4 regions of the Streptomyces liliiviolaceus genome follow, and region 1 is predicted to be linked to each of the others. Evidence: riboswitches for the same ligand, from Rfam matches in the RefSeq annotation. Region 1 holds a riboswitch; each other region holds the start of a gene.
What was found. Region 1 has a riboswitch for cyclic di-AMP ahead of J8N05_RS32760 (M23 family metallopeptidase). Riboswitches for the same ligand answer to the same signal wherever they lie in the genome.
Positions count from the first base shown of each region.

Region 2: linked by a shared signal. The riboswitch ahead of J8N05_RS02430 (LysM peptidoglycan-binding domain-containing protein) and the one ahead of J8N05_RS32760 (M23 family metallopeptidase) in region 1 are both predicted to bind cyclic di-AMP.
Region 3: linked by a shared signal. The riboswitch ahead of J8N05_RS05085 (M23 family metallopeptidase) and the one ahead of J8N05_RS32760 (M23 family metallopeptidase) in region 1 are both predicted to bind cyclic di-AMP.
Region 4: linked by a shared signal. The riboswitch ahead of J8N05_RS09425 (transglycosylase SLT domain-containing protein) and the one ahead of J8N05_RS32760 (M23 family metallopeptidase) in region 1 are both predicted to bind cyclic di-AMP.

Region 1 covers NZ_JAGPYQ010000001.1:7,705,466-7,712,466, forward strand. Annotated here, with positions in the region: gene J8N05_RS32745 (bifunctional acetate--CoA ligase family protein/GNAT family N-acetyltransferase) at 1-329, opposite strand, end outside; gene J8N05_RS32750 (HPr family phosphocarrier protein) at 526-807, shown strand; gene J8N05_RS32755 (GntR family transcriptional regulator) at 1,125-1,817, opposite strand; gene J8N05_RS32760 (M23 family metallopeptidase) at 2,083-2,856, opposite strand; cyclic di-AMP (ydaO/yuaA leader) riboswitch at 2,870-3,024, opposite strand; gene J8N05_RS32765 (M16 family metallopeptidase) at 3,271-4,659, opposite strand; gene J8N05_RS32770 (M16 family metallopeptidase) at 4,656-6,020, opposite strand; gene J8N05_RS32775 (DNA gyrase/topoisomerase IV subunit A) at 6,678-7,001, shown strand, end outside.
Region 2 covers NZ_JAGPYQ010000001.1:561,867-568,867, forward strand. Annotated here, with positions in the region: gene J8N05_RS02410 (Ppx/GppA phosphatase family protein) at 1-553, opposite strand, end outside; gene J8N05_RS02415 (DUF501 domain-containing protein) at 829-1,350, opposite strand; gene J8N05_RS02420 (FtsB family cell division protein) at 1,380-1,856, opposite strand; gene eno (phosphopyruvate hydratase) at 1,948-3,234, opposite strand; gene J8N05_RS02430 (LysM peptidoglycan-binding domain-containing protein) at 3,674-4,378, opposite strand; cyclic di-AMP (ydaO/yuaA leader) riboswitch at 4,383-4,552, opposite strand; gene J8N05_RS02435 (LysM peptidoglycan-binding domain-containing protein) at 4,771-5,670, opposite strand; gene J8N05_RS02440 (cytochrome P450 family protein) at 5,889-7,001, opposite strand, start outside.
Region 3 covers NZ_JAGPYQ010000001.1:1,171,364-1,178,364, forward strand. Annotated here, with positions in the region: gene J8N05_RS05075 (PrsW family intramembrane metalloprotease) at 1-139, shown strand, start outside; gene J8N05_RS05080 (aldo/keto reductase) at 404-1,348, opposite strand; gene J8N05_RS05085 (M23 family metallopeptidase) at 1,477-2,526, opposite strand; cyclic di-AMP (ydaO/yuaA leader) riboswitch at 2,538-2,695, opposite strand; gene J8N05_RS05090 (PP2C family protein-serine/threonine phosphatase) at 2,961-4,094, opposite strand; tRNA gene J8N05_RS05095 (tRNA-Met) at 4,259-4,332, opposite strand; gene J8N05_RS05100 (dihydrofolate reductase family protein) at 4,391-5,530, opposite strand; gene J8N05_RS05105 (MarR family winged helix-turn-helix transcriptional regulator) at 5,625-6,140, shown strand; gene J8N05_RS05110 (GTP cyclohydrolase II) at 6,282-6,911, shown strand; gene J8N05_RS05115 (RipA family octameric membrane protein) at 6,977-7,001, shown strand, end outside.
Region 4 covers NZ_JAGPYQ010000001.1:2,135,557-2,142,557, forward strand. Annotated here, with positions in the region: gene J8N05_RS09415 (FAD-dependent oxidoreductase) at 1-600, shown strand, start outside; gene J8N05_RS09420 (HAD family hydrolase) at 819-1,736, shown strand; gene J8N05_RS09425 (transglycosylase SLT domain-containing protein) at 1,730-2,446, opposite strand; cyclic di-AMP (ydaO/yuaA leader) riboswitch at 2,450-2,602, opposite strand; gene J8N05_RS09430 (CocE/NonD family hydrolase) at 2,964-5,054, opposite strand; gene J8N05_RS09435 (peptide MFS transporter) at 5,065-6,588, opposite strand; gene J8N05_RS09440 (polyprenyl synthetase family protein) at 6,912-7,001, shown strand, end outside.

The DNA.
Region 1 (7,001 bases):
TCCGCGGGGGCGGAGGCGGGCCGGCCATCCGCGGCGATGCGGTCGTACCGTACGGTGGCGATGAATTCGCCGCCGACGGTCGCCGCGAGTCCCACCCGGTCCACGAAGTCGTGGTGGGTGAAGCGGTGGACGTCCTTGGCGGACAGACGCGGGTACGGCGCGAAGAAGCGGTAGTACTTCGACTCGGCGGACACCTGCTCGTAGAAGCTGACGAGGCGGTCGGCGTCGTCGGCCGCGATGGGCCGGATGCGCGCGGTACCGCCGTCGCGCAGCACGACGTCGGCCTCCCAGTGAGCGGGGTACTCGTGCCGGTCCGTCGGGGTCTGCATGGGGCCCAGAGTACGACTCGGGTCCGACAACGGCGGGTTCGCGCCCGGCGGGCGCCCGGGGCAGTCTTGGGACCCGGGGCAGCTTTGAAGGCCTGGGCCGGCCGGGCCAGCACCCGCACCCGCACAGGGCACGCCCCACCGTTCACCGTATGGAACACTGGTCTAGACAACCTTGACACCTGAAGGGCAGCATCACATGGCTGAGCGCCGCGTCAACGTCGGCTGGGCCGAGGGCCTGCACGCCCGTCCCGCCTCCATCTTCGTCCGGGCGGCCACGGCCACCGGCGTCCCCGTGACGATCGCCAAGGCCGACGGCAACCCCGTCAACGCCGCGTCCATGCTCGCGGTCCTCGGCCTGGGCGCCCAGGGCGGCGAGGAGATCGTCCTGGCCTCCGACGCCGAGGGCGCGGACGTCGCGCTCGACCGCCTCGCGAAGCTGGTCGCCGAGGGTCTCGACGAGCTCCCCGAGACGGTCTGACCCTCAGGTCCCCTCGGGCCTCCTCGGGCCTCCTCGGGCCTCCCGGATTCCGGCGGACCCCACCGGTCCCCTCGGATCCCGTACGGCGGAGCCGCGTCACCCACACCCCGGGCGGCGCGGCTCCGCCGTTCGCGCGTACGGGAGCGTACGGAACCGGGGGCCGTTCTTTTCCTGCGCGTGGCGTATCGATTTCCGCCCGCCTCCGCACGCTTCCGCGCACACGGAAATGGCGTGCTCCACAATTGCGGGCACGCGGAAGAAAAGGGCACCGGAAATAGGGCCCTGCCGAATATCTCTCTTTGTATACGGTGCTTCTGTTAATGACGCAGGCCCGCTGTGTTTACGGGATGTTGCGAAGTCCTCACACGCTCGGCGCGGTCCCCACCCGGAAAACGCAGCCGGTGCGCGGACATCGCCCGCTCCGTGTGCAGCGCCGTGATCGCCCTGGCCCGGTCGCTGTCACCGCGGGCCACGGCGTCCACGATGGCCCCGTGCTCGGTCCAGGACTCGGCGGGGTTCGCGGGCGCCTCGACCGAGTACATCCAGGCGATCTTGTGCCGCAGCTGGCCGAGCGTCGAGGTCAGCGCCGGGCTGCCCGAGGACTGCGCGAGCGTCTCGTGGAACCAGCCCCCGAGCGAGCGCAGATCCTCGCTGCTGCCCCGTCTGGCCCGCTCCTGGCCGAGCCTGACCAGGCCGCGCAGCACCTTGAGATGGGCCTCGGTGCGCCGTTGGGCGGCACGGGCGGCGCCCAGCGGCTCCAGCAGCATGCGCATCTCCAGGAGGTCGGCGGCCTCCTGCTCGGTGGGTTCCGCGACGCACGCGCCCGCGTGCCGACGGGTGACCACGAAGCCCTCCGCCTCCAGGGTGCGCAGCGCCTCGCGCACGGGGACCCGCGAGACGCCGTAGCGGCGCGCGAGCAGTTCTTCGGTGAGCCGGCTGCCGCGCTCGTAGACACCCGCGACGATGTCGTCCCGGATCGCCGTGCATACCGAGCGCGCGGGAATACGCATGACCGGACCTCCGCCTTAATCCCCGCGAAACGCGGTCGATTGACGCTTGTTCGGTGACTCTATTGCAGAGAACGGGAAATTCCGAAGGCAGCCGGGAATCCATGGATATTTTTTGGACACACCGGGCTTCTGAACAGGCAGTCGTCCGGTACGAAAGTGACCGGAAGCCGTCCGAACGCGCGCGGGCCCCGGCTCGGTGAGCCGGGGCCTGCGACGGAGGTGCGGTGCGGGTGCGGTTTGGGTGCGGTGCGAAGCGCCCGTGCGGTCAGACGTTCACGCCGTGCCCGCGGAGGTACGCGATCGGGTCCATGTCGGATCCGTACTCGGCGGTCGTCCGTGCCTCGAAGTGCAGGTGCGCCCCCGTGACGTTGCCGGTCGCCCCGGAGAGGGCTATCTGCTGCCCCGGAGTGACCGTCTGGCCCACCGAGACACCGATGGACGAGAGGTGCCCGTACTGGGTGTACGTGCCGTCAACCATCTTGATGACGATCTGGTTGCCGTACGAGCCGCCCCAGCCGGCCTCCACGACTGTGCCGGAGCCCACCGCGTGCACGGCGGTGCCGCTGGCGGCGTGGAAGTCGATGCCGGTGTGGCTGCCGGAGGACCAGATACCGCCACCGGCCTGGTACGACGTGGAGACGTACGAGCCGGTGATCGGCGCGGTGTAGGCGTTGAGGCGCTTGCGCTCGGCCTCGCGGGCCGCACGGGCCTTGGCCTCGCGCTCCTTCTCGGCCTTCTCCCTGGCCTCCTCCGCGCGCTTCTTCGCGGCGGCCTCGGCCTTCTCGCGGGCGGCGGCCTGCTCGGCGGCCTGGCGCTGGGCGACGGCCTGCGCGTCGATCTCGTGGGCGACCGAGTCGCCCATGGTGACGGCCTTCAGGGGGCCCGTCTGCTCGACCTCGCTCTCGGCGGCGAACGCCGGGGCGGCCAGCGTGCCCACGACACCGGTGGTGGCCAGAGCGGCGACGCCGACGGTCCTGCGGGTGGTGCGCGTCATGCGGCTGGGAAGACGGTGCTTCCCCGTGGCGCGGGTGAACGCCATGAAGTGGCTGGTCCTTTCCTTCCTTCTCGCCTACCGGGTTAGCTGACGGGTTCGGAGCAGGAAGGTCTCCTACGGACCCCCTTCGGGAAGGGCGTCCGATTCACCCCAGGGACCTGGGTCCCCGGCTCCCCTGGCTCGCGCCATGCGGGGACTCGGCGATGACTGTCCGGTGCCGCGGACGCGGCGCAGTGCCTGACGAACAGCCGGACCGACGCTAAGCGGCGCCTCTTTCAAAGGACAAACGGATCACCATTTTTGTAGCGCATGCCACAGGGCAGACAGGCAACTTCCCTGCAATACGGACAAACCATGGGCGGAGAAGGACAGAAAAGGGCCCGGGTGACTCGTCCGGTCACCCGGGCCCCGGCCGTGACAGGTCCTGCGCGAGCACAGGACCGACCCGGCCACAGATCCCTACTCGGCCGTCACGACGCTGACTTCGCCGATGCCGAGGGCCCTGACGGGCTCCTCGATCTGCGCGGCGTCACCGACGAGGACGGTCACCAGACGGTCCACCGGGAACGCGTTCACGGCGGCCGCGGTGGCCTCCACGGTGCCGGTCGCGGCGAGCTGCTTGTACAGCGTCGCCTGGAAGTCGTCCGGCAGGTGCTGCTCGACCTGGTCGGCGAGCGTGCCCGCGACGGCTCCCGCGGTCTCGTACTTCAGGGGCGCCACGCCCACCAGGTTCTGCACGGCGACATCACGCTCGGCGTCCGTCAGGCCCTCGGCGGCGAGGGTGCGCAGCACCTTCCACAGGTCGTCGAGCGCCGGACCGGTGTTCGGGGTGTCCACGGAGCCGCTGATGGCGAGCATCGAGATGCCCGTCCCGTCCGGAGCGGAGCGCAGCACCTGGCCGAACGCCCGCACACCGTAGGTGTATCCCTTCTCCTCCCGCAGGACGCGGTCCAGGCGGGAGGTGAGGGTGCCACCGAGGCAGTACGTGCCGAGCACCTGGGCGGGCCAGACGCGGTCGTGCCGGTCCGCGCCGACGCGGCCGATGAGCAGCTGCGTCTGGACGGCTCCGGGCCGGTCGACGATGATCACGCGGCCGGTGTCGTCGGCGGTCACCGAGGGCACGGGACGTGCCTGGGCCTGCGAGCCGGTCCAGGCGCCGAGCGTGTCCCCGAGCAGCGCGTCGAGGTCGACGTCCGTGAGGTCGCCGACGACGACCGCGGTGGCCGTGGCGGGGCGTACGTGCTTCTCGTAGAAGGCGCGCACGGCCGCCGAGTCGATCGCGGTGACCGTCTCCTCGGTGCCCTGGCGCGGACGCGACATCCGGGAGTCCGCCGGGAAGAGCTGCCGGGACAGCTCCTTGGCGGCCCGCCGGGCCGGGTTGGCGGTCTCGTGCGGGATCTCGTCGAGCCGGTTGCGCACCAGCCGCTCGATCTCGCCGTCCTCGAACGCGGGTGCCCTGAGGGCGTCGGCGAGCAGGCCGAGCGCCTTGGGCAACCGGGAGACGGGGACTTCGAGGCTGAGCCGTACGCCGGGGTGGTCGGCGTGGGCGTCGAGCGTGGCGCCGCAGCGCTCCAGCTCGGCGGCGAACTCCTCGGCGGAGTGCTTGTCGGTGCCCTCCGAGAAGGCCCGCGCCATGATCGTGGCGATGCCGTCGAGGCCCTTGGGCTCGGCCTCCAGCGGGGCGTCCAGGAGGACCTCCACGGCGACGACCTGCTGGCCGGGGCGGTGGCAGCGCAACAGCGTCAGGCCGTTGCCGAGGGTGCCGCGCTCGGGCGCCGGGAAGGCCCAGGGCCTGGCCTCGCCGGCCTGGGGCTGCGGGTGGAACTCCATCGTGGCGAGCTCGGTCACTTGGCCGCCTCCTCGTCGGTGTGGTCCGCTGCGTCGGTCTCGTCGGCCGCGTCGGTCTCCTCGGGGGCGACCGGCTCGTAGACCAGCACCGCGCGGTTGTCGGGGCGCAGGCGGGCCTTGGCGACCTCCTGGACCTCCTCCGCGGTGATGTCGAGAACGCGCTGCACGGCGGTCAGGGCGAGCTGGGGGTCGCCGAACAGGACCGCGTACCGGCACAGTTCGTCGGCGCGGCCCGCGACCGTGCCGAGACGGTCCAGCCACTCGCGCTCCAACTGGGCCTGGGCGCGCTCCATCTCCTCGGCGGTGGGGCCCTCCTCGGCGAACCGGGCGAGCTCCTCGTCGACGGCGGTCTCGATGACCGGGACCTCGACGTCGCCGGAGGTCTTCACGTCGAGCCACCCCAGGGAGGGCGCTCCGGCGAGGCGCAGCAGACCGAACCCGGCCGCGACGGCGGTGCGGTCACGGCGTACGAGCCGGTTGTAGAGCCGGGACGACTCGCCGCCGCCGAGCACGGTGAGGGCGAGGTCGGCGGCGTCCGACGCGCGCGTGCCGTCCTCCGGGAGCCGGTAGGCGGCCATCAGCGCACGCGCCGGGACCTCCTCCTCGACGACCTCGCGCAGCTGCCCGCCCATGGTCTCCGGGAGCGAGCCGTCGCGCGGGGCGGGCTTGCCGTCGTGCCCGGCGATGGAACCGAAGTACTTCTCGACCCAGGCGAGCGTCTGCTCCGGGTCGATGTCCCCGACGATCGACAGCACGGCGTTGTTGGGCGCGTAGTAGGTGCGGAAGAACGCGCGCGCGTCCTCAAGGGTGGCCGCGTCCAGGTCGGCCATCGACCCGATCGGGGTGTGGTGGTAGGGGTGGCCCTCCGGGTACGCGAGGGCGGTCAGCTTCTCGAAGGCGGTGCCGTAGGGGACGTTGTCGTAGCGCTGGCGGCGCTCGTTCTTGACGACGTCCCGCTGGTTTTCCATCGACTCCTCGTCGAGGGCCGCGAGCAGCGAGCCCATGCGGTCGGCCTCCAGCCAGAGGGCGAGCTCCAGCTGGTGCGTCGGCATGGTCTCGAAATAGTTGGTGCGCTCGAAACTCGTCGTGCCGTTGAGCGAACCGCCCGCTCCCTGGACCAGTTCGAAGTGGCCGTTGCCCTTCACCTGGCCGGAGCCCTGGAACATCAGGTGCTCGAAGAGGTGGGCGAGCCCGGTACGGCCCTTGACCTCGTGACGCGAGCCGACGTCGTACCAGAGGCACACCGCCGCGACCGGGGTCAGGTGGTCCTCGGAGAGCACCACACGCAGGCCGTTGGCCAGGCGGTGCTCGGTCGCTGTCAGGCCGCCGGAACCGGCCTCGGCTGTGGCCGTGTGACCCATGGGCATGTACGTCCCTTCGATCGCGGAAAACTGCTGAATTCCTGCTAGTCGTGCCACTGTATGCAAGCGCGCGGACAGCTGGCGAAGTTCCCGCATCGGGTACGCCGAGAGCGAGCACGCACTCCGACAGAGGCGCCCGGCCGGGGGCGCCCCGTCAGGGCACTCCGTCAGGGCACTCCGTCAGGGCACTCCGTCAGGGGCGCTCCGTCAGGGCGCCCCGTCAGGGGCGCGGGGAACTGCGCGACCAGCCACAGCGGACCCGCAGCCGACAAACGCCCCTGCCCGGTGCCCCTACCGGGGGGGGCGCCCCTCAGGGGGCACTCCTCCGGGGTCACATCTACAGGGGCGCGGGGAACTGCGCGACCGGCCACAGCGAACCCGCACCCGACAACACCCCTCCACCACCCCCGTGGAAACGGAACGCGGTAGCGTCCTCAGACCTCCGCGGGCAGCCGCGGGCCGCGCTCGTGGAGCCTCCGGGGCCGCCTCGATCGGGTCCCGCCAGGCCTGTTGGGGCGGTCGCGCACCCGGCCCGACAGGCCCGTACGGACGGGTCGTGGTCCGCGTTGTCAGTACTGCGGTCCACAATGGACCGCGTCAGAACCCGTCAGAACCCGTTCATGCCCCGGCAGAGACTGTGAAGGAGTCGCAGCAGCGATGGCCCGCCGCAGCACGAAGACCCCGCCTTCCGACGACTTCGAGGAGCGCATCCTCGACATCGACGTCGTCGACGAGATGCAGGGCTCTTTCCTTGAGTACGCGTACTCGGTCATCTACTCCCGAGCCCTGCCGGACGCCCGCGACGGCCTCAAGCCCGTGCACCGCCGCATCGTCTACCAGATGAACGAGATGGGGCTCCGCCCCGACCGCGGCTATGTGAAGTGCGCCCGCGTCGTCGGCGAGGTCATGGGTAAGCTCCACCCCCACGGCGACGCGTCGATCTACGACGCCCTGGTCCGCCTGGCCCAGCCCTTCTCCATG
Region 2 (7,001 bases), 7.1 Mb from region 1:
CCGGCGGGTCGGTGACCTCGCCGTCCCGGACCAGGTGCCGTTCCGTCATGCGTACGCAGCCGATGTCCACCGAGCGCGCGCCCCGCACGTGGTCGTCGCCGACGACGAACTCGGTGGAGCCGCCGCCGATGTCGACGACGAGGTAGGGCTTGGCGAGGTCGTCACGGCCCGTCAGTTCCTTCGTGGCGCCCGTGAACGAGAACTCGGCCTCCTGGGCGCCGGAGATGACCTCCGGCTCAACGCCCAGGATGTCGAGGACACCGCGCACGAAGTCGTCGCGGTTCTCGGCGTCGCGGGAGGCGGAGGTCGCCACGAAGCGCAGGCGCTCGGCGCCGTGCTCCTTGATGACCTCGGCGTACTCGCGGCAGGCCGCGAAGGTGCGCTCCAGGGCCTCGGGAGCGAGGCGGCCGGTGCGGTCGACGCCCTGTCCGAGACGGACGATCGTCATGCGGCGGTCGAGGTCGACGAGTTCGCCGGTGTCGGGGTCCGCGTCCGCGACGAGGAGGCGGATGGAGTTGGTGCCGCAGTCGACGGCGGCGACGCGAGTCTTGATGGTGATCTCCTGTAACCAGTCGTTCGTCCCGCTCAGGGGCTCCGCCCCCGAACCCCCGCTTGCGCAGTTCCCCGCGCCCCTTAAAAAGACTGCGCCGTTCCCCGCGCCCCCAAAAGACTGCGCAGTTCCCCGCGCCCCTTAAAAGACTGCGCCGTTCCCCGCGCCCCTGAATGCCCAGGGGGCCGGGGCGCAGCCCCGCCCTTCAGGGGCGCGGGGAACTGCGCGATCAGCCCCCACCGGCCCGGCGGCCGACGACGCACCCCGAACCCCCCGGTTCACCCCGCCGTCGGCACGACGCACGCCCCCTTGCGCCACCACTCCGGCAGCATCGCGATCGCCTCGTCCCCCAGGGGGTTCACCCCCGGCCCGGCGGCCAGCGAGTGCGCGACCAGCACGTGCAGGCACTTCACCCGGTCCGGCATCCCGCCCGCGCTGGGAAATCCTTCGAGCACGTCGATGGAGTCACGGCGCGCGATGTAGTCCTCGTGCGCGGCCCGGTACGCCTTGGCCAGCTCGGGATCCGTGGCGAGACGGTCCGTCATCTCCTTCATGACGCCGTTCGCCTCCAGCGTGCCGATGGCGGAGGCCGCACGCGGGCACGTCAGGTAGTACGTCGTCGGGAACGGCGTCCCGTCGGGAAGCCGGGGCGCCGTCTCGACGACGTCCGGCTGCCCGCACGGGCAGCGGTGCGCGATCGCGCGCAGCCCGCGCGGCGGCCGCCCGAGCTGCTGCTTGAATGCCTCGACGTCGGCGTCGGTGGGCTCGGTGCGCGAAGTGGGCGGCGGGGGCGTTTCCATGCCTTGGCTCTGTGTCCTTCTGGTTCAGTTCACTGGTCGGAGGCGTCGGCCTTGTCGACGCCGTCCCAGACGTTGGCGTACCAGGCCCGGTCGGCGGCCGTCCGGTCCGTACGCGTCTTCTTCGCCGCGTCGGGGTCGATCACGATGAAGCCGGTCTCGCCCGGCATCACGTAGTGCAGCCGTTCCCGGATGCGCTGCTCGGCGTACGCGTCGTCCTGCCAGCGCGCCTTCAGGTCCCGCAGTTCCTCGACGCGCTCGCGGGCCTGCTCGCGCTCGCGCTGCAGATCGGCGACCTCGGCGCGCTGGGAGACGTACTGCCTTATGGGGTAGGCGAGGGCCACGACGAGCGAGCAGAGCACGAGGGCGAGCAGCGCCGCACGGCCGGTCAGCCGGGAGCGGCGCGCCTGGCGTTTGGTCTGGGAGCGGTAGACACGGGCGGCGGTCTGCTCACCGAGCGCCCGCAGCCTGGTCGCGGTGGAGAACCGGTCACGGTCCTTCACAGCCATCTGTCCCGCCTCCCCGATACGTACGTACGTCCCCGCACACGGTACGGGACCGGGTACGGGGACGTACGTACGACGCTGCCTACGAGGGCGTTCAGCCCTTGAAGCGGGGGAAGGCCGAGCGGCCCGCGTACACCGCGGCGTCGTCGAGGATCTCCTCGATGCGCAGCAGCTGGTTGTACTTGGCGACGCGGTCCGAGCGGGCCGGGGCGCCGGTCTTGATCTGGCCGCAGTTCACCGCGACGGCGAGGTCGGCGATGGTGACGTCCTCGGTCTCGCCGGAGCGGTGGGACATCATGCACTTGAAGCCGTTGCGCTGGGCCATCTCGACGGCGTCGAGGGTCTCGGTCAGCGAACCGATCTGGTTGACCTTGACCAGCAGGGCGTTGGCGGAGCCCTCCTCGATGCCGCGGGCGAGGCGCTCGGGGTTGGTGACGAAGAGGTCGTCGCCGACGATCTGGACCTTGGAGCCCAGCTTCTCGGTGATGACGTTCCAGCCGGCCCAGTCGTCCTCGTACAGCGGGTCCTCGATGGAGACCAGCGGGTACGCGGAGACGAGCTCCTCGTAGTACTCGGTCATCTCGGCGGCCGAGCGGGACTTGCCCTCGAACTCGTACTTGCCGTCCTTGTAGAACTCGGACGCGGCGACGTCGAGCGCGAGGGCGACCTGCTCGCCGGGGGTGTAGCCGGCTTCCTTGATGGCCTCGACGATGAGGTCGAGTGCCTCGCGGTTGGAGCCGAGGTTCGGGGCGAAGCCGCCCTCGTCGCCGAGGCCGGTGGACAGGCCGCGGCTCTTCAGGACCTTCTTGAGGGTGTGGTAGACCTCGGCGCCCCAGCGCACGGCCTCGGAGAAGGACTCCGCGCCGATCGGGGCGATCATGAACTCCTGGATGTCGACGTTCGAGTCGGCGTGCGACCCGCCGTTCAGGATGTTCATCATCGGGACGGGCAGCAGGTGCGCGTTCGGTCCGCCGAGGTAGCGGAAGAGCGGCAGGTCGCTGGCCTCGGAGGCGGCGTGCGCGACGGCGAGGGAGACGCCGAGGATGGCGTTGGCGCCGAGCGAGCCCTTGTTGTCGGTGGCGTCCAGGTCGATCATCGCCTGGTCGATGAGGCGCTGCTCGGTGGCGTCGTAGCCGACGAGCTCCGGACCGATCTGCTCGATGACGGCGAGGACGGCCTTCTCGACACCCTTGCCGAGGTAGCGGTTGGGGTCTCCGTCACGGAGCTCGACTGCTTCGAAGGCACCGGTGGAGGCGCCGGACGGAACGGCGGCACGACCCGTGCTGCCGTCGTCGAGGCCGACCTCGACCTCGACCGTGGGGTTGCCTCGGGAGTCCAGGATTTCCCGGGCTACGACGACGTCGATGGACGGCACGAGCATCTCCTTCTGGGATGTGACACAAGCTGTGCCGGGCCGGAGGCCCGGTTGCGCGCAGGCCTGGTGGCCCCGCGGGATGAGCCTAACCGGCTGCCGGGGATCGGCCAGCCCTCGACCGCCCCCTGGACAGAACCGAGAGGAAATTGTTTCCGAACGGAACAAAGACACGGACGAAAAGATCGGGCACAAAAAAGCCCCGCCCCGGTGCGTACGGGGGAACACGCACCGGAGCGGGGAGCCCGTGGGGGACGGGGGTGACCCTCACGAGACCTCCACTATGAAGGACACGGATGTGAGGGCGCTGTGGTTCAGTCGCGATTCGGATGTGGACCGGACGTCCGGTCGAGGCCGAGCGGCCAGTGCCTCGACCGGAGGTGATGTCCACAACCGCCCACGTGGGGACGCGAGCGCCGGCGGCGGGCCGGCCGTGGTGCGGCCGCCGTCAGCTGAGGTGCAGCTGCTGACCCGGGAAGATGAAGTCGGCGTCGTCGACGATGTCGTCGTTGAGCTTGTACAGCTTCGCCCAGCCGCCCTTGACGTTCTTCTTGTCGGCGATCTCGCTGAGGGTGTCGCCCTTGACGACCTTGTACTCGCCGTCGCCCTTCTTGACCTTCTTGCCGGTCGGGGTCTCGACGGTCTTCTTCGTCGCGGGACGCTCCTGCGAACGCGAGGCGCGCTCCTCGGAGGACTGCGAGTTCTGCTGCGGCTGCGTGGTGCTCTGGTTGGAGCCGCTGGAGTCGCCGGAGCCCGACGGGGCGGTGGAGCCACCGGTCGAGGCGCCGGACAGGCCCACGCCGCAGCTCGGCCAGGCACCCTTGCCCTGGCTCGCGAGCACCTTCTCGGCGACGGCTATCTGCTGGGACTTGGACGCCTGGTCGGCGGTGGAGGCGTACGAGCTGCCGCCGTACGCGGCCCAGGTGGAGGACGAGAACTGCAGGCCGCCGTAGTAGCCGTTGCCGGTGTTGATCGACCAGTTGCCGCCGGACTCACACTGGGCGACGGCGTCCCACTCGGACGCGGTGGCGGCGGAGGCTCCCGTGGCGCCCATCAGCGGGACGGCGACGGCGGCGGTGGTGACACCGGCCAGCGTGGCGATGCGGGTGGCCTTGGACGGGCGACGGTGCTTGCCCTTGCTCGAAAGCAGCATGAAGTGATCCCCTCACCGACGCCTGCGAGGTGAGCTGTCGGGTTCGGGCCGAGTGAGTTGCCCGGCCGCGCGACACTGCTGTCACGCGGCTTAACCCCAAGCCGTGCCCGGCCATGACGACCGGGTCCGGCACTTACCTGGGTCCCCCGCTCCTGCCTACGGCGCTTTACGCGACGACTGTTCCCGTACGGCCGTTGGCAGGATTCGGCGTGCGACCGTCGGGGCTCACCAATGGCGAGCGGTCACGACCGTAAACACGGGCCGCGCCGAAATTCAAAGACGATCAGGGGTGTTGAGATCCATGTCTCAATTCGCCAAATCGGACATTCAACGCGAACTACCGCTGCTTTTCGCCCGATTCGGCGCCTTGATCACTACTTGCTCGGTGCCGGTCAGCCGTCGACCGCGAGGCGCTGACCGGGGATGATGAAGTCCGGGTCGGAGCCGATGCTGTCCTTGTTCGCGGCATAGAGCTCGCTCCACCCGCCGTCGATGCCAAGGGAGTCGGCGATGCTGGAGAGACTGTCCCCGGAACGGACCGCGTACGAGCCCTCGTCGGCGAGGACGCGCGAGGTGCTGTCGCTGCGCGAGGCGTGCCGGCCGGCGTAGTCGTCCGCGCGGGGGGCCATGTCGACCTCTTCGGCGCTGCCGCCCCGGTGACGGCCGGAGCTGTCCGCGGCCGCGTCGGCCGAAGCGTCGTCGTTCTGGGACGACTTGTCCGAGTCGTCACCCTTCGCCTTGGTGTCCGCGGACGAGCTGTCCGTTCTCTGTGACTCCGAGGCGGAGTCGTCGGACTTCGAGCCGCTGTCCGTGGACGAGTCGGACTTCGCGCTGTCGCTCTCCTTCGTCGCGTCCGCGTCGGCCGACGGGGTCGCGGAGTCCTCGGCGAGGCCCGTGTCGACGCCGGCGGAGTCGGAGTCCTGCGTCAGACCGGCGACGAGACCGCAGGTCACCCAGGCGCCCGTCCCCTGGTCCGCGAGGATCTTCTCGGCGACGGCTATCTGCTGCGAACGGCTGGCCTGGTCGGCGCTCGGGGCGTAGTCGAGGCCACCGTTCTGCTCCCAGGTCTCCTGGCTCATCTGGAGTCCGCCGTAGAGCCCGTTGCCCGTGTCGGCGCTCCAGGAGCCACCGCTCTCGCACTCGGCGACCGCGTCCCAGGTCGTACCGCTGGCGGCACTCGCGCCGCTCGCACCGAGCAGGGGGATCGCGATGGCCGATCCGGCCACGCCGGCGGCGACGAGGAGCGCCGGAGCCTGACGGGGGCGCCGATGACGGCCGTTCCCGGAGAGCATGCGATTGCCTTTCGCGTGACAGCAAGGAATACGCACGGACACAGCGGAAAGCCGTGCTCGTGACTGCTGCGACGGGCGGACCTGCCGCATTGATGGGTGAAGGTAGCGGCACTCGAACTCTTGTCACAAGTCGGTGCAGCGTAGATAACGTGAAGATCACAGAGTTGACGGAGTCTCACCTTCCGTCGCCTTCGGTGCTACCGCCGTCGGCACTTCCGTCAAGACTTCGCGACCGGGGTGAACTCCACCGGAAGCGTGCGCAATCCACGCATGATGAGCCCGCCGCGCCACCTCAAATCGGCTGAATCCCCCGCGAGTTGCAGGTCGGGCAGCCGGGTCAGCAGCGTGGCCAGCGCGGTCTGGCCCTCCAGCCGGGCGAGGGGCGCGCCGAGGCAGTAGTGGATGCCGTGGCCGTAACCGAGGTGTTGGTTGTCACGGCGGGAGAGGTCGAGCGTGTCCGGGTTCTCGAACCGGTCGGGGTCGCGGTCGGCCGCCGCGAGCACGACGAGCACGGGGTCACCGGCGGCGATGTCCTGCCCGCCGACGCTGAGCGGTTCGGTGGCGAACCGCCAGGTGGCCAGCTCCACGGGCCCGTCGTAGCGGAGCAGTTCCTCCACGCCGGTCGCGAGCAGATCCGTGCGGCCGGCCGCTAGGGAGTCCTGCAGCCGCCGCCGTTGGCCGGGATGGGTGAGCAGGGCGTAGGTGCCGTTCCCGATGAGGTTCACGGTTGTCTCGAAACCGGCGAACAGGAGGATGAAGGCCATCGCCGCGGCCTCGTTCTCGCTGAGGTGCTCGCCGTGGTCGGAGGCCCGGATGAGGCCGGAGATCAGGTCCTCGCCCGGGGCGGGTACGTCGGTGAGTTCCTGGCGCTTGCGGTGGATCAGCTCGGCGAGGTAGCCGCGCATCTTCTTGACCGACCGGGCGACACCGCCCCTGGGGCCGCCGCCGTGCCGGATCATCATCCCGGCCCAGTCGCGGAAGTCGTCCTGGTCCTCGCGCGGGACGCCGAGGAGGTCGCAGATGGCGTAGATGGGGAGCGGGAAGGCGAAGTCGTGGATGAGGTCCGCCTCCCCCTTCTCGGCGAACCCGTCGATCAGCCGGTCCGTCAGCTCCTGGACCCGGGAGCCGAATTCGGCCACCCGCCGGGGCGTGAACGCCTTGCTGACGAGCCGCCGCAGCCGGGTGTGGTCCGGCGGGTCGATGTTGAGCAGGTGCGTCATCAGCTCGGCCTTGCGCTCGCCCGGAATGCCGGTCTTGCCCTTCGCGTGTGCGGGCTCGTCGTGATGGGCGGGGTTCTTGCTCAGCCGGCAGTCGGCGAGGGCCTGCTTGGC
Region 3 (7,001 bases), 6.5 Mb from region 1:
GCTGTGGGCTCGGCGGGAGCCGGCTCGGCCGGCGCTGGCGTATGCGGCGCGGGCGACTGCGCCGGGGCCTGTGCCTTGGGCTGTGCCGGGGTATGGGCATCCGCCGTCTTACCCCGCGTACAACCCTTACCGGTACTGACCGCCTGCTTGCCTGGTTGCGCAGTTCCCCGCGCCCCTTGGGGGCAGCGCCGCGGTGCTTGGCCTCGAATGCCCAGTGCGGGACGTCCGGGGCTCGTCGCGCAGTTCCCCGCGCCCCTAGGGAGTAGCGCCGCAGTGCTTGAGGCCGAATGCCCAGTGCGGGACGTCCGTGGCTGGGCGCGCAGTTCCCCGCGCCCCTCAAAGCACAAGCCTCGCTCCTCAAAGCACAAGCCTCGCCCCCTGCCTCCGCGACGCGACCCACGCCTCACTCGGACGCGCGGGTCAGCTTCGTGAGGTCCGTGTCCGTGAGCGTGAGGTCCGCCACCGACAGCAGGGCCGGGAGTTGCGACGGGGTGCGGGCGCTGGCCAGGGGGACGGCGACCGTGGGGCGGGAGGCCAGCCAGGCGAGGGCCACGGTGGCGAGTTCGGCGCCGCGCTCCTGGGCGACCTCGTCGAGCGCGGTGAGCACCCGCTGCCCCCGCTCCGACGCCAGATGCTTGCCCGCCGCACCGGCCCGCGGGCTGTCGACCTCCGCGCCCGCCCGGTACTTGCCGGTGAGGAAGCCCGAGGCGAGCCCGTAGTAGGGGACGGCGGCCAGTCCGCCCCGCGAGGCGACGTCCTGCAGCGGCCCCTCGTACGTGTCGCGCGACACCAGGCTGTACTGGGCCTGCAGCGCCACGTACCGCACGAGCCCCTCGCGGTCGGAGGCGTCCAGGGACTCCTGGAGCCGCTCGGGAGAGATGTTGGACGCGGCGATCGCCCGCACCTTGCCGGAGCGTACGAGCTCGTCCAGGGCGCCGAGGATCTCCTCGACGGGCACGGAGGGGTCGTCGTAGTGGGTGTAGTAGAGGTCGATGTGGTCCGTCTGCAGCCGGCGCAGCGACTCCTCGGCCGCGGCCTTCACGTTCGCCGGGGACAGGCCCTTGTACGAGGGATGCGCGCCGACCTTCGTGGCGATGAGGACGTCGGCGCGGTTGCCGCGCGCGGTCAGCCACTCGCCGATGACGGTCTCGGACACACCGCCCCCGTTGCCCGGCGCCCAGGCCGAGTACGCGTCGGCGGTGTCCACGAAGTTCCCGCCGGCGGCCGTGTACGCGTCGAGCACGGCGAAGGAGTCGGCGCGGTCGGCGGTCCAGCCGAAGACGTTGCCGCCCAGGGCGAGCGGAAACACCTCAAGGTCGGACGAACCCAGCCTGCGAAGAGAAGTCATGCCAAAACCAACGGCCGGACCGGACGGCCGTATTCCATACCTCGCGACACAACCTCACGACGCCACAACCTCACGACGCCACAACCTCACGACGCCGCGGGGACCTGCTTACGCGGGGACCGGCCCGCTTACGGGTTGAGGCCGTTGCCGCGCAGCCAGGCCATCGGGTCGATCCCGGTGCCGCCGGCCGTGTGGACCTCCAGGTGGAGGTGCGCCCCGGTGACGTTTCCGGTGGCACCCACGCGCCCGATGACCTCGCCCGTGCTGACCTTCTGCCCGACACTGACGCCGATCGACGACTGGTGGGCGTACCAGAGCTCCGTACCGTCGTCGAGCGTGAGGACCGTGCGGTAGCCGTACGAGCCGCTCCAGCCCGCCTCGGTGATCGTGCCGCTGTGAATGGCCTTGATCGGGGTACCCGTGGGAGCGGCGAAGTCTAGACCCGTGTGCTGACCGGAGGACCACAGCGAGCCGGACTGCCCGAAGGTGGAGGTGATCGTGTACGAGGAGGTGGGCAGTGTGAACTGCTTGGCCAGCTCGGCGAGGCGCGCGGCCTCGGCCTTCGCCTTGGCCTCCTCCTCCTTCTTCGCCTTCGCGGCGGCGGCCTTGGCCTTCGCCGCGTCCTGCTCCTTGGCCGCGAGCGCGGCGGCCTTCTTCGCGGCGGCGGCCTCGGCGGCCGCCTGGGCGTCGCGGTCGACCTGGTCCTGCTGGAGTTCGGCCTGGAGCATGATGCGCGAGCGCAGGGCCTCGCCGGCGTCGGCGTTGCCCTCCTCGGCGTCGGCCTCGGTGAGGCCGGCGGCGGTGAGCGCCGTGCTGGAACCCTCGGGGGCCTCGTCGTCGGAGATCAGCGAGCCGACGTTCGGCAGGTCGGGGATCGAGATCGACACCGGCGGCTTGCCGGTCTGCGCGGAGGCCATGCCGCCCGCGCCGACGGCGGCTATGACACCGACGCCCAGAACGGTGGAGCTGCGGGCGAGTCCCCCGCCACGCTGCTTGGCGACGCGGTGCTTGCCGCGAACCGGAACGACGGTCTCAGCGCTGGGATTCCAGGGCTCCCAGGGCTCGTCCGCCGTACGGGCGCCGAAGGCGAAGGTGTCGGGCTTCTTCTCGCCCGAGGTCTCTCCCGTCACCTCGTCAGGCATGAACGAGGGTGTGGGGGCAGGCCTGTTGAACGCCACGTGGGCGCGCTCCTTTCCTTCCTTCTCGCCTACCGGGTTAGCTGACGGGTTCGGAGCAGGAAGGTCTCCTACGCGCGTCAACCGCGGTGTTCACCACCACGAAAGACACGCGATTCACCCCATGTAGGTGGTTCCCCGGTTCCCTTGCGGGATTCGGCGCGTGCGCACGGAGCCGTCTCTTGTGACGGCTGGGACACCGCGCTGCGTTATCGAACGTTAATAGACTCAGGCACCGGATTCCAAGCTGTTCCTGATGATCGTTACGGCTGCTGGCCTGGACTTAAACGCTGCGAGCGGGGTAAATCGGGCGAGTTGATCGTCATTCACAGGTACCGTTTTTGTTGACGGTGTGTCAGTTGTTATGCGCAGGGGCGTCGTTCGACTACTGCAGGTGATATAGGTGCGGCGAGGGCCGGGAAGACGTCCCGGTGCCCTCACGGCCGCCGGACGGCGAGCAGCGCCATGTCGTCCGTACCGCCGCCCCCGGTGTACCGGACCACGTCGTCCACCAGTTCGCCGAGCAGGGCGTCGGGGCCGGCGAACCGGCGCCCGGACAGCCGAGCCGCCGGGTCGAAGAACACGCCCCGCCCGTCCCGGGCCTCGGACAGCCCGTCCGTGTGGAAGAGCAGCATGGCCCCGCCCGGGAACTCCTCCTCCTGCACGCGGTCGGGCCAGGCGCCCAGGTCGCCCATTCCGAGCGGCAGCGCGGGTTCCGCAGCGGCGAGCGTGCGTACGGTCCCGTCGCCGCGCAGCAGGAGCGGTCCGGGATGGCCGCGGTTGACGAGCCGTACGCGCTGGGCGCCGTGCGGGATCTCGGCGAGCACGGCGGTGATGAAGCCCTCGAAGACCTCGACGCTGTCGCGCCGCACCCCTTCGCGCATCAGCGACCGCTCCAGCCGCTGGGCGACGGCCTCCAGGGTGCTCTCCTGTTCGGCGGCCTCCCGGAAGGCCCCGATGACGACGGCCACGGCGGCGACCGCGCCCATGCCCTTCCCCCTGACATCGCCCACGACGAGCCGTACGCCGTGCGGGGTGTCCTGCACGGCGTAGAGGTCGCCGCCGATGAGCGCGTCGGTCTGCGCGGCCACGTACCGGACCGCGAGGTCGAGGCCGCCGGTGCGCGCGGCGGGTTCGGGCAGGACGGCCCGCTGGGCGGCCTCGGCGATCTCGTGGGCGGAGGCGAGGCGGGCGTTGCCGAGGCTCACGAGCCGGTTGATGACGACGGCGAGGCAGGCGACCGTCGCCACGGTGGCGATCTCGGTGATCCCGCTGGCGTCGACGGCGAACCGCACGGTCACCAGGATCATGGCCGCCGTCCCCGCGACGCCCGTCCACACGGTGGCGCCGAGCGACAGCAGGGGCGCGGCGACGAGCGATGCGGCCGAGAGGAAGGGCGCGGCGGTGAAGTACTGCGGGGTGAGGACGTCGTAGAAGACGCCCGCGACGATCAGCAGCGCCGGCAGCACGCGGACGACCGCGCGGGTACGGGGATACAGGCCGGTACGCCTGTCCGGCTGAGGCCCGGCGGAGCCCGGCGACCGCTGCTCGACCGCTCGACGCCCGATCACGTGTCTCCTGCCCTCGACCACCTCGCTCCGTCCAGGGTTCAGGGACCGGCGGGACGGGGCGAGCGGACGGGGACCGGGCGAGTGAGCGCGGGCGCGGGGACGGCACAGGGGAAGGTAAAACACCTGAGGCCGGAATCCATTGGATTCCGGCCTCAGGCCTTCAGTAGCGGGGACAGGATTTGAACCTGCGACCTCTGGGTTATGAGCCCAGCGAGCTACCGAGCTGCTCCACCCCGCGTCGTTGAAACCAGTGTACGCCATGCGCGGGACGCGAAGCACACCGTTAGATGTCGGTCTCAGTTCAGGTGGCGGTTGGGCGCCTTGGCCGCGCTCTCGTGCTCCGGGAGTACGACGACGTCGGCGCCCTCGGCCGCGAGCAGGCCGTTCCCGTCGGCGGCGGCCACGAAGGTGTCGGGCTCGCGCCACGCGGTGACCACCCGGCGCACCCCCGCGTCGAGGATCAGCCGGGCGCAGGGCGCGGGCCGCGAGGCCCGGCGGGCGCAGGGCTCCAGGCTGCTGTAGACCGTGGCGGCAGGGAGGCGGGGGTCGCCCGGCTCGATCTTGGCGAGCGCGGCCTCCTCGGCGTGCGCGAGGGGGTCGGACTCGCGGGAGTACCCGCGGGCCAGCTCCGTACCGTCGGCCGCGACGACGACCGCGCCGACGCTGAAGGCGGTCCGCGAGGGCGGGCACTCGGCGGCCAGTTCGCAGGCGAGCGCCAGCCACCGGTGGTCGGCGGCGGAGGGTACGGGTCCGGTGCCGGGCGCGGTGGGCACGTACCGCATGAGCACCACGTCTCCCACGGGCCGGGTCTCGATCAGCCGCAGCCGGTTGCGGGGGCCGCCGGGGTACTCGCCGTCCCCGAAGAGCTTCGGCGCGTGCGGCTGTCCCACGACGAGGGGCGCGAGGGCGAGCTGCAGTTCGTCGGCGAGGCCCTGCTGGAGGAGCTGGGTGTGGACCCGGCCACCGCCCTCGACCATGAGCCGCCGTACGCCGCGGACGTCGTGGAGGTGGGTGAGCACGGCCCGCCAGTCCAGTCCGGGCCCCACGGGGACGACGTCGACGCCGAGCCCGTGCAGGGCCTCGGCGGCCGTCACAGCGCCCTCGTCCGTCGTGTAGACGACCTTCTCGCCGCCGGTGGACCAGAAGTTGGCGGTGGGGTCCAGGTCGCCGGTGCCGCTGACGGTGACCTTCAGCGGGTACGCGGGGCGGCCGGCGGCGACGCGGGCGGCGCGGCGCTCGGCGGAGTTCACGAGCAGCCGCGGGTTGTCGGCGCGCAGGGTGCCCGCGCCGACCAGGATGGCGTCGGAGTCGGCCCGTACCTCGTCGACCCGGTCGAAGTCGGCGGGGCCGGAGAGCAGCAGCCGTTCGGGGCCGGTGTCGTCCAGGCGGCCGTCGAGGGAGACGGCGGCGGACAACAGGACGTAGGGGTGGGGCATGGACGCGCTCTCTTTCGCGGGGCGGGTGGGGCGGGGACCGCGCTGGGCCCTGGCTCGTCTTGGTTCAAGTTTGAAACAAACTTACACTGGGGCCATGACGACCCGCTGGCTCACCCCCGAGGAGCAGCGCGCCTGGCGCGCCTACATCGCCGCCTCCCACCTCCTGGAGGACGCGATCGACCGGCAGCTCCAGCAGGAGGCCGGTATGCCGCATGTCTACTACTCCATCCTGGCCAACCTCTCCGAGGCGCCGGACCGCCGCCTGCGCATGACCGATCTCGCCGAGCGCACGAAGATCACGCGCAGCCGGCTGACGTACGCGGTGACCCGCCTGGAGAAGGACGGGGCGGTACGCCGTGAGGGCTGCCCCAGCGACAGGCGCGGGAGCACCGCGGTCCTGACGGACGACGGGATGGCGCTGCTGGAGCGTACGGCCCCCGGCCATGTGGGGACGGTCCGCGCGGCCCTCTTCGACCGCCTCACCCCGGAGCAGGTGGGGCAGTTGGAGGAGATCTGCGCGAGTGTCGCGCGGGGCCTGGAGGGCGATGACGCGCAGGCGCCTCCGGACGACGTCCCGTGGCGCCGCCGCTCGCCGGGTCCGTGCGCGTAGGCCCTCCGTCTGAGGCCTCTTCCGCCCGGGGCCTCTTTCAGAAGACATCCGTTGCTTTAACTTTAAAGCATGGGTTAGGGTCTCGATTCGAGGATCTGCTTCAAATCTGAAGCAGATGAGAACGTGGACCGGAGTACCCGCATGCCCGACTACCCCGCCGCCACCCAGCGCTCGCGCGTCCAGGTGCCCCTGCGCTTCCACGACGGCTACAGCGTCGACGCCGAACTGGTCACCTTCCACGGCCTGACCGACGGCCAGGAACACGTGGCGATGGTCCTCGGCGACCCCGCCGGCGCCACGCCCCTGGTCCGCCTGCACTCCGAGTGCCTGACGGGCGACGCCTTCGGCTCCTCCCGCTGCGACTGCGGGCCGCAGCTGCGCGAGGCCGTCGAGCAGATCGCCGAGCGCGGCGGCGTCCTCCTCTACCTCCGCCAGGAGGGCCGTGGCATAGGCCTCTACAACAAGCTCGACGCGTACGCCCTACAGGACGAGGGGCTCGACACGTACGCCGCCAACACGGCCCTCGGCCTGCCCGAGGACGCCCGTGACTACACGGCGGCGGCCCAGATGCTCACGGCGCTCGGCATCACGGAGCTGGACCTGCTGTCGAACAACCCCGACAAGGCGGAGCAGCTCCGGGCGCTCGGCATCGACGTACAGCACCGGGTCCCGACGGGCGTGTTCACGACGGCCCACAACGTCCTGTACCTGCGGGCGAAGGTCCTCCAGACCCAGCACACGCTGCCGCTGGCGAAGCTCACGGCGGGCTGACACGGCGGCCGTTCCGCATCGCCCGGAAGCGGTGGCTCCGCGCGACGGCGGGGCAGAACGGTGCCATGGGGGATGACGGGGACACTCAGG
Region 4 (7,001 bases), 5.6 Mb from region 1:
GGCGCACAGGTGCGCGTGGTGGCGCGCGGAAAGGGGTCTGTCGACTTCGGCGCGCCCCCGTGGCAGCAGCCGTTGCTGCGCCCCGAGTCACCCTTCGGCCGGGCCTGGTCCTTGTGGGCCCTCACCTACTACCCGCACCCGTACCGTCATCTGCCGCCGGGAATCCGGCACTTCCTGGTCCGCAGCGTCCTCGGCCCCCTCGGCGCCTGGTGGCTGCGCGACCGGTTCGAGGGAAAAGTGCGGGTGAACGAGGTGGCGCGGATCCTGCGCGCCTCCGGGGAGACGGCCGGGCGGCCCGCCCTCACCGTCCGGACCCTCGGCGGCCGCGTCGAGGAACTGTCCGCGGACCACATCGTCGCCGCCACCGGCTACCGCGTCGACCTCGCCGCGATGGACTTCCTCGGCCATGAGCTGCGGACCCGGCTGGCCGTCAGCCGCGGAACACCGAGGCTGGGCGCCGGATTCAGCTCCTCCGTGCCCGGTCTGTACTTCACCGGACTGCCGGCCGCGGCCTCGTACGGGCCGGTGATGCGGTTCGTGTGCGGGACGGAGTTCGCCTCGCCGCGGCTGGTCCGGCATCTGGCGGCACGGCACCGCTGAACCAGGGGCGCGAACGCACGCGGTGGGAGCGCGCGGGCGCACGCGGGCGGTCGGGAAAGGGGCGTGAATCGGGTCGGCACAGTGGCCGATATGTCATGGGATCGACCTGAACTCCAGGGGTCTGCTGAGGCCCGCGACGACGTGTGGGGCGGTCGAGGTGCCGGACGACGTCCGGTTCCCGTCGAGTCGCTGGGGGATTCGATCCGTATTCTCTGATCATGGCCCCACCGATTGCATATTCACTCATCGCCACTGACCTGGACGGGACGCTGCTGCGCGGCGACGACACCCTCTCGGACCGGTCGCGCGCGGCGCTGGCGATGGCGGTCGGGGCAGGCGCCCGGCACCTCGTCGTGACGGGGCGCCCCGCTCCGCGCGTACGGCCACTGCTGGACGAACTCGGCAGCCAGGGGCTCGCGGTGTGCGGACAGGGCGCGCAGTTGTACGACGCCGGCGCGGACCGCATGGTGTGGTCCGTCACACTGGAACGTGAGCTGGCCGAGGTGGCTCTCGGCAAGATCGAGGCGGAGGTCGGTGAGGTGTACGCGGCCGTCGACCAGGACGGCGTCGACGGACTCACGCTCATCGAGCCGGGTTACGAGATGCCCCACCCGACGCTGCCGGCGGTACGGGTGCCGCGGCGCGACGACCTCTGGACCCGGCCCATCAGTAAGGTGCTGCTGCGGCATCCCCTGCTCTCCGACGACGAGTTGGCGTCCGCCGCCCGTGGAGCGGTCGGTTCCCTCGCCACCGTGACGATGTCCGGGCCCGGTACCGTCGAACTCCAGCCATGCGGCATCACGAAGGCCACGGGCCTCGCCCTCGCCGCCGGCCGGCTGGGCCTGACGTCGGCGCAGACCATCGCCTTCGGGGACATGCCGAACGACATCCCGATGTTCGACTGGGCGGCGCGCGGGGTCGCCATGGCCAACGCGCATCCCGAACTCAAGTCCGTCGCCGACGAGATCACCCTCTCGAACGAGGACGACGGCATCGCGGTGGTCCTGGAGCGCATGTTCTCCACCGACCGCACCGACCGCACCGACCGCACCGACCGCACCGACCGCACCGACCGGACGGGCCCCCGGGTCGGCCGGCAGGCCGGTCCGGGGGCCCGCTCGGGCGTCGGTCAGTAGGCGCCGAAGACGTTGTCGATCGAGCCGTAGCGCGCGGCGGCGTAGTTGCACGCCGCCGTGATGTTGGCGACCGGGTCGAAGGGGTCCAGCGACGTACCGGTCACGTGGTACGCCGAGAAGGTCGGGTCGATGACCTGCAGGAGCCCCTTCGACGGCGTACCGGCGACCGCGTTGGAGTCCCAGTTGTTCATGGCCTGCGGGTTGCCCGACGACTCGCGGATGATGTTGCGGTGGATGCCGTCGTAGGTGCCCGGGATGCCCTGCTGGGCCATGACGTCCAGCGACTCCCTGATCCAGCCGTCGAGGTCGTCCGTGTAGGTCTTCGCCGAGGCAGGGGTGACGGCGGACGCCGTGGAGGCCTTGGACGCCGTGGCGGTCTTCGCCGAGGTCCCGCCGTTCTTCGTGCCCACGGTCAGCTTCAGGCCCGGCCGAATGGTCGACGGGTCGTCGCCGATGACCGCGCGGTTGGCCTTGTACAGCTTCTTCCAGTCGCCCGTGGTGTGCGCCTTGGCGATCTTGGACAGGGTGTCGCCCTCGACCACCTTGTAGGTGACCAGCGAGACCTGCGGGACCGCGTTCGGGGTGGCGGCCTGGGCGCCGGTGGCCCCCACGAGGGGGAGCGCGAGCGCGGCTCCGCCCGTCCCGGCGGCGACGATGCCACGGGTGAGGGTGCTGTTTCTGGGGCGGCGGTGCTTGCCTCGTGCGGGCATGGCGAATGTCCTCTCCGGCGCCTGCGAGGTGAGCTGTCGGGTTCGGACTGGAGATGCCCGGCCGCGTGGTGTGCGCGACTTGACCCCTAGCCGTTCCGATTTCCGGTCCGGCGGCTTACCTGGGTCCCCCGCTCCTGCCGTACGCGAGTGAATGGATGACTGGGATTTCCGGGCGGCGGCAGGATTAGGCGATCCGTCCGGAGTGACGTGAACGTATGCGAGAGCACATGCCGTGAACAAGCCCCGAATTCGCGCAGCGACGGCTTTGAACTGCCATGTCGGGCGAATATCTCTTGATCAAAGCGGAAGGCGAAGTTCAACTTGCTTTCCGCAAAGGGAAATCGGCGGGACCGGAAAAACGATCACTTCGCGCGGGCGTGACTCAATTCACTGGCGCGGGCGGCCAATGTCCATAAAAAAGGTGATACGCAATATTCTGTCGACGCCGAATGCGGGCGGGATGCCGGTCGCCGTGGGCGGTTCCAGGGGCAGGCGAACTCGGCGAACTCGGCCCGGCTCAACCCGCCGTACGCGGAATCCGTTTCTCCCAGGTGCGGTGGAACACCACTTCGTCGCCGTCCTTGCAGATCACTTCGTTCGAGGTGATGAAGTCCGTCTCGTCGCAGGTGATTTCGGAGTGTGTCTCGACGCTCGCGTCCCACGGCATTTCCGGCCGGTGCAGCCGGACGGACCAGTCGGACCTGGTGTGCGCGGACAACGGGTCCGCCTCATTGATCGTGTATGTCTCCAGCGCGTCCTCGGTGAATTCGAGACCGTCCGGATAGACACGGGTGCCGCCGTACCGCGGATCCACTTCCAGGCGCCATTCACCCTTGGCGACATCGCGGACCACGAGGCGTTCGGGGCGCGGCTCGTCCAGTGTGGCGGGGAAGTTCACGCCCAGCGGAGCCGACTGCTCCGGTTCCTCGAAGACGATGGCGGGGTCCGACTCCTGGGCGCGGAGCGGGAGTTCCAGCACGCTGCCCGACGGGGTGAGGGTGAAGCCCGCCTCCGAGCCAGGCTGGGGCCAGATCCATGGCCAGTACGCGGAGGAGACGGCGAGCCGGATGCGATGGCCCGGCGGGAAGGCGTGGCCGATGCCGTTCAGTTCGAAGAGCACATCCTCCGTAGAGTCCGGTTCCCAGGGGACCACCTGGTCACGGCCGTGACGGGCTGTCAGGTTCAGGACTCCTCGGGTGACCAGGGTCGAGGAGCCGTCGGGTGCCACGTCGCACAGACGGGCCACTACATGTCCACGTTTCACCGGCGAGGTGAGCCTCAGGCGCACGCGCGGGCGGCCCAGTACCCAGATCTCCTCCGGGACCTCGAACTCGAAGCACACCGACCGCGCGTCCTCCTCCCGCTGGTCCGGCGGCAGGTCCGCGTCGTTGCCGAAGGGGAAGAAGCGGCCGGCGTCCAGCCCGGTGTGCTGGGGGGAGCGCACCACCACGGGGGCGCCCTGGAGCGCGTACGGGACGTGGGCGACCAGGGGGGAGGGCCAGGCGGGATCGCCGACCCAGCGGCCGGGCAGTACCGGGTACACCGTCGCGGGAGGGTGCGAGTCGCTGACGTACGAGCGGAGGAGCGGCTCGGACATCACCCTGGAGCCGGAGCCGGAGCCGGAGCCGGAGCCGGAGCCGGAGCCGGAGCCGCTGTCGCTGTCGCTGTCGGAGCCGGTGTCGGTCTCGGTGCCGGTCCCGGTCCCGGTGTCCTTCAGCCAGTGGTCCCACCAGCGCAGCGTCTCCTGGAGGAAGCCGATGGCGGGGCCCGGCGGCAGCCCCCGGTCGGGGTACTGGTGCGACCAGGGCCCGATCAGGCCGCGTACGCGGTCCGGCGGGAGGTGTTCCACGAGGCGCAGCACGGTGTCCCGGTACGGGTCGTGCCAGCCGCCGACCGCGAGCACGGCCGCCCGGATGGCCGAGTAGTCCTCGCAGACGCTGCCGCGGCGCCACTGCTCGTCCCTCGTCTGGTGGGCGAGCCAGGTGTGCAGGAACGGATCGACGGACTCCAGTCGTTGCACCCACAGATCGCGCCAGGACCCGCCCACGTATGCGGGATCGGGCGGGCGCGCCACGAACGCGAGCATGGTCGCCGCCCACGCGTGCATGTCGACGGCGAGTACGGAACCACCCATGTAGTGCACGTCGTTGTCGTAGCGGTCGTCCGACGAGCAGACCGTGACGACGGCCTTGAGCGGTTCGGGTGCGAGGGCCGCGATCTGGAGGGAGTTGAAGCCGCCCCAGGAGATGCCGAACATACCGACCTTGCCGGAGCACCAGGGCCGGGCGGCGAGCCACTCGACGACCTCGACCCCGTCGGCCAGTTCCGTCGCGGAGTACTCGTCGCCCGGCAGGCCCTCGGAGTTGCCGTGCCCGCGGACGTCCACGCGCACGGAGGCGTAGCCGTGGCCCGCGTACCAGGGGTGGCGCTGCCAGTCGCGCGGGGCGGTCCAGTCGGTCAGCCGGTAGGGGAGGTATTCGAGCAGTGCCGGTACGGGTTCTTCGGTGACGGGACGCCACACGCGCGCGTAGAGCTTGGTTCCGTCCGCGAGGGGAACGCGGATGTCCTCGTGAAACGTCTCGCAGGGGAAGGACGTACGGATGCGCATGGGTGTCACCTCAGTGGACGGGGTGCATCGTGCGGCGCAGCCAGGGCGCCGCGGCGATCACGAGCAGACCGGCGGCCACGGCGATCGCGCCGTTGACACCGAAGTACGCGGGCTTGGAGACGTCGTCGTAGAGCTTCACGGTCTGGGCCTGGATGCCGTTGGCGAGGGCCAGCGAGAGGAACCAGAGGGACATGGTCTGGCTGGCGAAGGCCTTCGGGGCGAGTTTCGTGGTGGCCGACATGCCGGAGGTCTCCAGGAGGATGTCGCCGAGCCCCAGCAGGAAGTACGAGCCGACGATCCACCAGACGGACATCAGGTAGTCGTCGCCGTCGTGGCCGGAGGTCGGCAGCGCCATCAGCAGGAACGACAGTCCTCCCAGCACCACGCCGAACGCGATCTTGTTGGAGGCGTGCGGCTGGCGGTGCCCCATCCGCACCCAGAGCGCGGCCACCACGGGGGCCAGCGCGACCTCGAAGGCGCCCAGGGCGGACGCGTACCAGCCGGCGGGGAAGTCGAAGCCGAGGATCGTCGTCTCGGCGTTCGAGGCGGCCAGCAGGATCATCGTCGAGTACGCCTGGAAGAGGATGAAGTTGAAGACCGTGGAGGCCAGGAAGAGCACGATGTACGGGCGCAGCCGGCCCCGTTCCTCGGGGGTCACCCGCGGGCTGCGGAACATCACCGCGAAGTACACCACCGGCGCGATCACCGAGATCAGCGTCAGCAGGTCCACGAAGCGGTCCATGGTGAGCACTCCGGAGAGGGCCAGTATGACCGCGAGAACGGCCGCGACGAGGAGCCCCAGGACGATCAGCCGGACCGCGCGGCGCATGGCGCGGGGCGGCAGCGCGAACTCGGCCGCCCGTCCGCGTCCGGCCAGGTGACGGCGGCCCGCGACGTACTGGATCAGACCGAGGGTCATGCCGACGGCCGCCGCGGAGAAGCCCCAGTGCCAGCCCCGGTGGTCGCCGAGCCAACCGGTGATCAGCGGTCCCGCGAAGGCGCCCGTGTTGATGGCCATGTAGTAGAGCGCGAAACCGGCGTCGCGGCGGTCGTCGTCGGTGCGGTAGAGCTTGCCGACCATGGTGGCGACGTTCGGCTTCAGCAGGCCCGTGCCCGCGCTGATCAGGCCGAGGCCGGCCCAGGTGGCCGCGGCGGTGGGCACCGCCATCGCGTAGTGGCCGCAGGCGATCAGGATCCCGCCCCACAGGACCGCCCGGTAGGAGCCGAGGACCCGGTCGGCGAGCCAGCCGCCGGCCACCGAGACCAGATAGACCAGCGTCCCGTACGCGGCCGACACGGAGGCCGCCGTTCCGGCGGACATGCCCAGGCCTCCGTGGGCGACCGTGTCCGCGAAGTACAGGACGAGGATCGCCTGCATCCCGAGGAACGAGAAGCGCTCCCAGACCTCAAGCCCGGACAGGGTCAGCAGGCCCCTGGGCTGGCCGAAGAAGGCGTGGTCGTCCGCGGGGTCCGGGGGCTCGTCCCCGGGCTCCGGATCGGGTGCGGAGCCGGTTTCGATCGCACTGTGGGACAAGATCCACCACTTCCCGCACCACGTCCTGAAAAGCCATCCTCTTTCAGGAGCTATCCATCAGTTCTCGGTCATATCGACAGATCACGAACATACCCTCCGTGGTTCGATACCGCCCGGCCTGACCGAAGGGGCAAAAGGGATCAGCCGGCGGGTGTCCGGCAGGGTGGTGGCAGGTGACGGGCGGGCGCTCATCGTGATCGAAAGACGACCGGATACGCTGACTTGAGTGCCAGCAGCGACACATCGACAAACACCCACAGCACAGAGCACACCCAGAGCATCCAGAGACCGCCGTTGAGAGCGTCAGCAGACAGGAGACCCTCGTGACCGTCGTCGGGCCGTTCGGGCTGAGCGTGCGGGACCAGGCTCTCGAAGCCGATGTCCAGGCCGGATTGGCGGCTGTCGAGGAGGGA